DNA from 3 places in the Desulfofundulus luciae genome. Region 2 is predicted to be linked to each of the others. Evidence: riboswitches for the same ligand, from Rfam matches in the RefSeq annotation. Region 2 holds a riboswitch; each other region holds the start of a gene.

Region 1 (3,270 bases), on a different contig from region 2:
CAGATCGGCGGGCAGGCTTTTTTGGGAGACATCCTGGCTTTTGCCGGGGCTATTTTTATTGCCGGCTATGTATTGATCGGGCGCGGCTTGCGGCACCGCCTGTCACTATTCCCGTACATTTTTGTTGTTTACGGGGTCAGTACCGTGACTTTGTTCCTGGGTGCGCTGCTGGCCGGCTTGTCCTTTTTTCCTTACCCGCCTTCCACATGGCTGTGGTTTTTCCTCCTGGCCCTGGTGCCCACCATTTTCGGGCATACCATTTTCAACTGGGCCCTGCGTTATGTCAAGGCTGCCGTGGTCTCAGTGAGCATACTCGGCGAGCCGGTGGGGGCAACCATTCTGGCTTATATTATTTTTCACCAGGTGCCTTCACCCTTACAGCTTGCGGGCGGGGCGATTATTATCACGGGCCTGTCCATTTTTATCCGGGCGGCAGCGGAAAAATAGCTTGTTCCATTTTGCGGCTGTGGGGGGGCGTTCTGTGAATGGGTTTCATTTATTATCCACCAGAGCGGGCTGGGTTGGTACTGCCTGGGGTAGGCAGGGGCTGCTGGTCCTGACATTTCCCCGGCCCAGCCGGGAGGAAGCCCTGGCTGCTCTGATGGATGAAGTAATACCCGCAGAAGTCAATCAAGGAAGTGGGCCTGCATTAAAAAGGTGGCCCGTGGCTTTTCTGGAAGAAAGGCTGAACCAATACTTCCAGGGCCGGCCGGTTTCCTTTACGGATATTCCCGTGGATCTTTCCTGGTGCACCCCTTTTGTGGCCCGGGTGCTGGATTTTGTACGGCACATCGGGTACGGTGAATTATGGTCGTACCAGCAGGTGGCGGCAGCCGTCGGCAGCCCCCGGGCCGCCCGGGCCGTGGGCGGGGCTTTGGGGACCAACCGGGTTCCACTGGTTATTCCCTGCCACCGGGTAATCCGCCGGGATGGATCGCCCGGCGGTTTTGGCGGCGGCCTGCCTCTAAAACTGCAGCTATTGCAACTCGAAGGCGTGCGACCCGGCCCCACCGGGCGATACCAATTGACAAATGACTCTGTTTGCGTTAATATAAGTAATGCGCCGGGTAGTCAAATGAGATAACAGAAAAGTGCTGGTGTGGCTCAGGGGTAGAGCAGCGCACTCGTAATGCGCAGGTCGTCGGTTCGAATCCGACCACCAGCTCCAAAAAGCTAGACGCCGCAAGGGTTTGCGGCGTTTATTGTTTATTATATTACATTGTCTTGCTTCTTTCAGAAGGGAAAATAAAAATGGATATCGTATATTAACTTTTGGGTGCAGGTATCTTGTCCGCAGACATGGCTTTGGTACCGGTGGTTATGAATTTTGTCTACAAGGATTATTCCTCTCTGCTCCTTCTGGTTGCTGGCGGAGCACGTCATGTCCGTTCTTATCCACACGGGCCTGTTTTTGTATTTTCTCTCATCATATTTCCCATACCTAACAGTTCTTCAGGGGCTGAATTTTTCGCTGGTGGAAAATTTTCTGTGTTCTGGCGGTGTTGAATCAGCCTTTTAACTGTTAAATTAAAAACTTTATTGTCTTTATTGTGTTAAAGGCAAACCACTCGAAAGGGTGGGGCGCAAAGCCATGGGTCTGCAGCCCTAAAGGGTATGACTGCCAGGCTGCCGCGATAAAGGTATTGATTGTTTTCTTTTTAATGGTGTTTTGTTGCGGCAGCCTGGTCAGGCTGCCGTTCCTGCTTATAAAAAAGTATGTTTACCCATTTGGGGTATAGAGGTCGACTCTAACAGAGCCAATGGCTGGGACATTTGCTGGCAGTATTGTGGCAATTGAAAGGGCATGGGGCCGGGAGGGGCTGAAAGGCAGAAGGGTGGTGAAAAAATGCAACGGTGTCTTGAATGCGCAAAGAAAGAACCGGACCGTCCTTGTGTGGAGTGCCAGTATTTTGTCCAGCTAAGCCCCCTTCGGCGGGTGCCTTCGCCGCCTGTCCGGGTGTTACTGGAAGATGAGCATGGCAGGCAGTATCCGGCTCACATCCTGGTGTTAAATACCACGGAGTTTGGGCTGGAAACGGAAGCTCCTGTTCCGGGGCGGTATGTAATCAGGCTGCAGGAAAACTTGTGGGTCGAGGTGGCCGGGGTACCGTTCAAAGGGAAAAATAACGTCCACGTTTTTGATATCCTGTGTGTCCACCGGAAGCAGGGGACTGCCCGTCGTCTTAGCAGGGAGGAGTATCAGTTGCTGGCCGGAAGCGCCGGCGAGCTAATACAGGAGATTTCCCGGCACTTGCCGGAGCACCTTCAGGACCTGGTCAGGGAGAAACTGCTGGCTGAGGTGGAGAAATCCGAACTAATTAACGCTCTCAGGGTGGGGAAGGTGATGAAATATGAAGGAGGGCGCTTCCGCTACCTTTCAGGCCAGGCTGACCTGGACCTGCCTATGGAAGAAGCGGAAAAACTGATGCGCCAGGCTATCCGCCAGGCCGAACACCGCCGCGAGGTGATCATTAGCGCTGACGGGCAAAAGGTGTTTGACCTTCACGGCGTGCCCTTCGACCACAGGAGCGGTGGACTGCTGGCCTTTGACATCACCGAGGTGATTGAAAAGGAGAGAAAGATGCACCAGCAGGAGATGCAGGCTTACCGGGAGGCCATAGCGGCGGTAACGGGGGGCCGGTTATACCTGGTGAATAGTGGAGAAATGGAAAAAGTGATCTCAGAAGGGACGGAACTGGCCAGGGGTGAGGTCCGGCAGACCCATGACATTCCGGAAGCCCGCCGGGCAATGCGGGAAGCCTTGCCTGTTCTCGACAGCCGCAGGCAGCACGCGATTGCCTTGTGCTTGACAGAGGCGCTGGCCAATGCTCTCAAACATGCAGGGGGCGGTTGCTGGCAAGCCAGGCAGTCAGGGGACACCGTCAGGATTATCGTTCAGGACCGGGGTCCGGGAATCAAAACCAGCGAATTGGCCCGGGCAACGTGATGCAACATTATTCAACCAAGAATTCCCTGGGGTGTGGATTTACCCTGATGCTCTACTATGCGGACCACCTCTACCTTAATACAGGACCGTCAGGTACCGCCCTGGCCCTGGACTTCGGCATTAAAACCGGACAAGACCAATGAAAGAGGGGGTGATTTTGTTGCTGAAAGTAGATGTTTACGTTGACCGGGGGGTGTGCCGGCTGGTGCTGAACGGTGAATTGGACGTGGAAACGGTAGCGCAGTTGCAAGAAGTTGTTGGGAAAGTGGGAGAACACACGCTGGAAGTTGACCTGTCGGGCGTTTCTTTCGTTGATTCCACCG
Region 2 (3,270 bases):
CGGGCCGTATCGCTGAAGGTGACCTCACGGGCGAGGAACTGGTGGTGCGCACCCGGGACGAGATTGCCCGTTTAGCCGAGGCTTTCAACCGCATGCGCACAAACTTGCGCGAGATCATCGGCCAGGTAGTCCAAACGTCCAAGCAGGTGGCCGACTCGGCCTCCCAGCTCGCCACCCAGGCCGAGCAGACCGCCGCCGGGGCGAACGAGACGGCCGCCACCATGAGCGAAATGGCCTCGACCGTCGAACAGGTAACCGAAAATGTGCAGAAGGTTTCAGCGGCGGCCGAACAGGCTGCGGCCCGGGCCGCTGAAGGTGCCAGGGGTGTCGAGCGGGTTATCGGGCAGATGAAAGCCATTGAGCAAGCAAGTGCCAACGTTTCTTCCGCCATTAATGCTCTCAACCAGACCGCGGGCCAGATTACCCAGATAGTAGACCTGATCACCCAGATCGCCGACCAGACGAACCTGCTGGCCCTGAATGCCGCCATTGAAGCCGCCCGCGCCGGGGAACAGGGCCGCGGCTTCGCCGTCGTCGCCGAGGAAGTCCGCAAGCTGGCCGAGCAGTCGGCCAGCGCCGCCAAGGAGATCTACGAACTGATCACCACGGTCCAGAACGAGTCCAGGAAGGCGGTCGAAGTTATGGCCGCCGGGGCGGCGGAGGTCACGGAGGGAAGCAGCGTGATCAACGAGGTGGGGGCCAGTATCAAGGCCATCAGTCTCGCCATCGAGGATGTTGCGCGGCAGGTCCAGGAGGTGGCCGCCGCTGCGGAAGAAATGTCGGCTGGCGTGCAGAATGTTGCCGGGACAACAGAAGAGCAGACGTCGGCGATGGAGGAAGTCTCTGCCTCTACCGAAGAGCTTACCGCGCTGGCTGGCGAACTGGACAGGTTGGCCGCACGCTTCCGTGTGTAGGTGCCCCGACCGCCGGCGGGGATTGATTAAGGCAAGAGCTTTTAGGATATCGAGTAAAGGGGGCGGCTAACCCCCGTCCTCTCACACCGCCGGTCATGCGGGTCAGCGCGGATCTGGTGAAATGGGGTTGGCTGGAGCACGGCCAGGAAGCAGCTCAGGCTTGAGTTTTCCCAGGATCGACCCTTTATTACCGGGCCGTAACGGTTTTCTCAGGATGATGATGCCGTTGATATTGCCGAAAATCGCCTTAATCAGGAAGGAAAGTTAACGGTAATGTTGAAATACATCTTGAAAAAATGTTGAAATACCTCTTGAAAAGTCGCAACTTTCCGGAGGGCAAACCCGGCGAAAGCCGGGGACGCAAAGCCACAGGTCTAAAGTTCCCCGCGGGGAACCATGACGGCTGGGTTGCAAGGGGAGAAAGGAAGCCGCAGGGAAGCGTAAAATTTTTCTCCCTGCGGCTTTTCATTTTTTAAAGAAATTTTTAGAATAAATATGTTGAGGTGCTTCCATGAAATCCACATTTATCCATGCTGCCCGGGCGTTGATGAAATTACAGGAGGTCCGGTTTAAGGTATCTTCCAGTCATTCCTGGCGCGTGGCGGCCTATGCTGCTGCGCTCGCGAAGAAATTGGGTATGACTGAAAAGGAACAGAATCATATATACCTGGCCGGGTTACTCCACGACATAGGGAAGCTGGGCATTTCCAGCGCTATCCTGCACAAGCCGGGCAAACTGACTGCCGCGGAGTGGGAGGAAATAAAAAAGCACCCTGTTTATAGTTATGAAATCCTTTCGGCCATACCGGGGATGAAAGCCATCAGCCTTATGGTCCTTTACCATCACGAAAGATATGACGGTTGCGGGTATCCGGAAGGATTGGGGGGTGAGGCCATTCCCCTGGGGGCGCGAATTCTGGCCGTGGCTGATAGTTTTGATGCCATGACTTCGGATCGGGTTTACCGGCCCAGGATGTCTATAAAAATGGCCTCAGAGGAGCTCTACCGCTGTGCTGGTACCCAATTCGACCCTCAGCTGGTGGAAGTGTTTTGCTGCCGGGTCGTGCCTGAGGGAATAGATCCTGAACTCTACCGGATCACTGTCGATATTCCTGGTGGTGTGAAGCACCTGCGAAATAACTAACCGGGGAACCGGGCCTTGCTCATACTGGAGCGATAGCTCTTAGCCGAAAAGGAGGGGCTGTTGTGAGCGAAATCATCGAAAAACGGATCGGACGCTATGAAACTCTGCTTAAGGAGATGTGGACGGCGTCGTCGAAGTACCTTGGGACGTTTTCCGTGAATCTTCTGGTGGAAAGGGTCGTATGGGAGGTTTCGCTGGAATACAAGGAAATAGAACTCCTGCAGTACGATCAAAATGGGATATCGTGTGCGAAGATGGCGGCCAGGTTGGAGGAGAACCCGGACCTGCCGGTCGAAGATATGTTTATGAAGTTTATCACCAGGTATGTAGAAATCCTGGCCAGGCTTCTCGGTTATGAAAGAGCGGAAGAGATAAAAAAGAAGCTGGACGAGGAATTTGCCGGGGATCTTTCTGCTTCCAGGGAGGAATGAAAAATGGAGAGGTTGATAACGGGCATAAAAAATCTCGATTATATTCTCGGCGGCGGCATACCCGCTTATTCGCTGAATATCATTTCTGGTTCTCCGGGCAGTGGAAAGACGATATTCGTCCAGAATATCATATTTAACAATGCCAGGAACGGCCTCAAGAGCCTGTACCTGACCACTATATCGGAATCACAGCTGAAGATGGTGAGGCATCTTCAAGATTTTGAGTTCTTCTCGGACGACCTGCTGGGGGACAGGGTTATTTACGGGGATCTGGGGGCCGTCCTGCGCAGGCAAGGCGCGAGCGAGGGCCTGGATTACCTGACTCGAATGATCAAAGAACATTTGCCGAACATAGTTGTAATCGATAGTGTCAAGGTTATAAGGGACCTCTTCCCGGACGAGAAGACCTTCAGGGCCTTTGTTTTTGAGCTGGCTGCCGTTCTATCGATATGGGAGATCACTGCATTTCTCGTCGGCGAGTACGAGGAACAGGAGCTGACGCGCCTGAGCGAGTTTGCCATCGCCGATGGGATTTTCCACCTTTACGGGCAGGAGGAAAAGCGGTTTCAAAAAAGGTACATGCGCGTCCTGAAAATGAGGGGGACCAGTTTCCAGCACGGGGAACATTTGTTTCAAATTGGTCCTGTGGGGATAGAAGTGTACCCAAGGATGAGGCCGGAGGGTGAAGAACTCCGGTACGATGTCAAGCTGGGGCGAAAGGAATTCGGGATCTGTGGACTGGACGAAATGTTGTGCGGTGGGTTGCTGGAAGGGACTATCA
Region 3 (3,270 bases), on a different contig from region 2:
GTTAATTAAATAATTGACCTGGAAACGGTGCCTAAACGGCCGGTTAGAGTATGTATGTAAGAACACCTTTGAAACCACCGCCCTACTTCCCCAGCCCCTGCATCATGCTGGTAAACATGGGCAGGAGCACCGAAAGGACGATGAACCCCACTATGCCGCCCAGGAAGACAATCAGCACCGGCTCCAGCACGCTGGAGAGGCGGCCCACGGTGATGTTCACTTCCTGGTCGTAAAAGGCGCCGATGCGGACCAGCAGCGCGTCCAGGCTGCCGGTTTCTTCCCCCACGGCAATCATGCGGATGACCAGCGGGGGGAAGATGCCGCTCTCTTCCAGGGGACCGGCCAGGCCCTGCCCCTCCCGCACGCTCTCCTGCGCCCTGGCCACGCCGCCCGCCACCACCTGGTTGCCGGCGGTTTTCTTTACCACTTCCAGGGCCTGGATGATGGGCACCCCGCCTTTGAGCATGGCGGCCAGGGTACGGGCGAAGCGGGCAATGATTATTTTTTTCAGCACCGGCCCGAATACGGGCATTTTCAGGACCAGGCGGTCCCAGATCTCCCGGCCCCGGGGCGAGGCCCGCAGGCGCTGAAAGCCGAAAGCCGCCGCCAGCGGAAACAGCGGGAGAAGGTACCAGTAGCGCCCCACCAGGCGGCTGGCTCCCATCACCACCCGGGTGGGCAGGGGCAGGGGCACACCCAGGTTCTGGATGGTGTTGATGATGGGGGGCAGTACGAAAGTGAGCACGAAGGTGAGGATGACCACGGCAAAGCCCAGTACCATGGTGGGGTAGGTGAGGGCCGACTTCACCTTTTCCCTCACCTCGTGTTCCCTTTCAAAATGGCCGGCCAGGCTCTCCAGCACCTCGTCTAGCACACCACCCACTTCCCCGGCCTCCACCATGCTGATGAAGATCTCGGGGAAGACCAACGGGTAGGCGCCGAAGGATTCGGCTAGAGAGTGTCCCTGCTCCAGGCGGCCGGTCACCCCGCGCACCACCTCTTTGAGCACCCGGCCCTCCACCTGCAGCTCCAGGATGCGCATGGCACCCACCAGGGGCACGCCGGCGCTGACCAGGGTGGAGAGCTCGCGGCAGAAGAGGGCCAGCTCCCTCAGCCTGACCCCACGCCGGAATGAAGGCAGCCGCAAAGTCAGGCTGACGCCCCCCCGCACGGCCCGGATCTGCACGGGGATGAGCTGCTGGCCCTGCAGTATCCTGGCCGCCTCCCTCGGACCGCCAGCTTCCAGCCGGCCGGAAACCACCCTGCCGGTTAAATCCCGGGCCCGATAGGCATAGACGGGCAAAGCTCCCCTCACCACCTCCCGGAAATAAAAATCCAGGCGACGCGCCTGGAAGTACGTGCCGGAAAGTTCGGCAGCCCGGCTGCCCTGGCGGCTCGCACCGCTTTAGGCCCGCGGCTTTGCGCCCCTGCCTTTCGGCAGGTTTGCCTCTTTTCGCTTTGCCGCACTCTTCCTAAAACTTATCTTAGCGGGAGCCGCTCTGCCAGTCAATAACCAGCTTGTTGTTTTAAATCATTTTTAACAAATTTTCGGCATCGGCCGCCCGGGCCAGGGCCTCTTCCCTGCCGATCACCCCTGTACGGACGAGGTTTCTTAAAGCCATATCCAGGGTCTGCATGCCGTACCTGGCCCCGGTCTGCAGGTGGGAGATAATCTGGTGGGTCTTCCCCTCCCTGATGAGGTTGCGGATGGCCGGCGTGGCCACCAGGATTTCCAGTGCCGCCACCCGGCCGGGGCGGTCCCTGCGGGGCAGCAACTGCTGGGCAATCACTCCTTCCAGGGCGTTGGCCAGCTGCAGCCGGACCTGTTGCTGCTGGTGGGGCGGGAAAACGTCGATGATGCGGTCGATGGTCTGGGCCGCGCTGGTGGTGTGCAGGGTGGCCAGCACCAGGTGACCGGTTTCGGCGGCGGTGATGGCCGTGGCAATGGTTTCCAGGTCCCGCATCTCCCCCACCAGGATGACGTCGGGGTCTTCCCGCAGGGCCGCGCGCAGGGCGGCAGCAAAAGAAAGGGAGTCCCGGCCGATTTCCCGCTGGTTGACCAGGCTCTTCTTGTGCCGGTGGACGTACTCGATGGGGTCTTCCAGGGTGATGATGTGCAGGCGGCTTTCGCTGTTGATGAGGTCGATCATGGCCGCCAGGGTGGTGGACTTGCCGCTGCCCGTGGGCCCGGTAACCAGCACCAGGCCCCGGGGCCGCCTGGCCAGGTGGGCCACCACCTCGGGCAGGCCCAGTTCATCGAAGGTGGGGATGCGCTCCGGGATGAGGCGGATGGCCAGGGCCACCGTGCCGCGCTGCTTGAAGGCGTTCACGCGGAAGCGGCCCACTCCCGGGATGGCGTAAGACAGGTCGCTTTCGCCCACCTGCATGAACTGCTGGAACCGGTCCCCGGGGATCAGCTGGCGGGCCAGGGCCTCGGTATCCCCGGCGGTGAGGACGGGCAGATCCTCCACCCACGGCACGGCCCGGGCGTCCAGCTCGTCGGCGGCAAAAAGCTTCCCGTGAACCCGAAAGACGGGCGGGCGGCCCACAGTAAGGTGGACATCGGAAGCTTTCAGCTCGAAGGCTAGCTTTAAAAGTTCATCGGCATGCATTCCGCCGCAACACCTTCCTTTTCCGTCACCACTCGTTATAGGCCACGCGCATCACTTCCGCTATGGAGGTGATCCCCTGCCGGGCCTTGTCTATTCCATCTTCTTTCAGGGTAACCATTCCCTCGGCCACCGCCTTTTCTTTGATCACATCGGCAGAAGCTTTTTTATTTACCAGCTCCCTGATGGCCCGGGTCACGGGCAGCACCTCCTGGATGCTCGTCCGCCCCCGGTAACCGGTGTGGTTGCAGTGGTGGCAGCCGGCGGCCCGGTAAAGGGTCACCGGATCATCGGGCGGCAGGCCCATAAAAATCCTCTCCGGCGCGTCTTCCGGGAGCTGGTAGGGCTCCCTGCAGCGGGGACAGAGCAGGCGCACCAGCCGCTGGGAAACCACGCCCACCACCGAGGAGGCCACCAGGAAGGGCTCCACCCCCATATCGATAAGGCGGGTCAGGGCACCCGCGGCGTCGTTGGTGTGCAGGCTGCTGAGCACCAGGTGGCCGGTGGTGGCCGCCCTCACCGCGATCTGGGCCGTCTCCCCGTCCCTTATTTCGCCCACCATGATGATGTCCGGGTCCTGGCGGAGGATGGAGCGCAGGCCGGCGGCAAAGGTAAGCCCGGCTTTCACGTTGATCTGGGTCTGGTTGATCCCCCGCAGAAG

What was found. A riboswitch is a leader RNA that binds a small molecule or an ion and turns the genes downstream of it on or off. The one in region 2 is predicted to bind cyclic di-GMP.
Region 1: another riboswitch for cyclic di-GMP. It lies ahead of J2Z49_RS05725 (ATP-binding protein); the one in region 2 lies ahead of J2Z49_RS09300 (HD-GYP domain-containing protein).
Region 3: another riboswitch for cyclic di-GMP. It lies ahead of J2Z49_RS07975 (type II secretion system F family protein); the one in region 2 lies ahead of J2Z49_RS09300 (HD-GYP domain-containing protein).

Annotation. Positions count from the first base shown of each region.
Region 1 covers NZ_JAUSUX010000007.1:39,123-42,392, reverse strand. Annotated here, with positions in the region: gene J2Z49_RS05740 (DMT family transporter) at 1-447, shown strand, start outside; gene J2Z49_RS05735 (methylated-DNA--[protein]-cysteine S-methyltransferase) at 482-1,084, shown strand; tRNA gene J2Z49_RS05730 (tRNA-Thr) at 1,094-1,168, shown strand; cyclic di-GMP riboswitch class I at 1,549-1,634, shown strand; gene J2Z49_RS05725 (ATP-binding protein) at 1,958-2,947, shown strand; gene J2Z49_RS05720 (STAS domain-containing protein) at 3,108-3,270, shown strand, end outside.
Region 2 covers NZ_JAUSUX010000014.1:836-4,105, forward strand. Annotated here, with positions in the region: gene J2Z49_RS09295 (methyl-accepting chemotaxis protein) at 1-914, shown strand, start outside; cyclic di-GMP riboswitch class I at 1,240-1,330, shown strand; gene J2Z49_RS09300 (HD-GYP domain-containing protein) at 1,426-2,058, shown strand; gene J2Z49_RS09305 (hypothetical protein) at 2,121-2,489, shown strand; gene J2Z49_RS09310 (ATPase domain-containing protein) at 2,493-3,270, shown strand, end outside.
Region 3 covers NZ_JAUSUX010000011.1:12,777-16,046, reverse strand. Annotated here, with positions in the region: gene J2Z49_RS07975 (type II secretion system F family protein) at 83-1,315, opposite strand; cyclic di-GMP riboswitch class I at 1,370-1,458, opposite strand; gene J2Z49_RS07970 (type IV pilus twitching motility protein PilT) at 1,527-2,612, opposite strand; gene J2Z49_RS07965 (GspE/PulE family protein) at 2,638-3,270, opposite strand, start outside.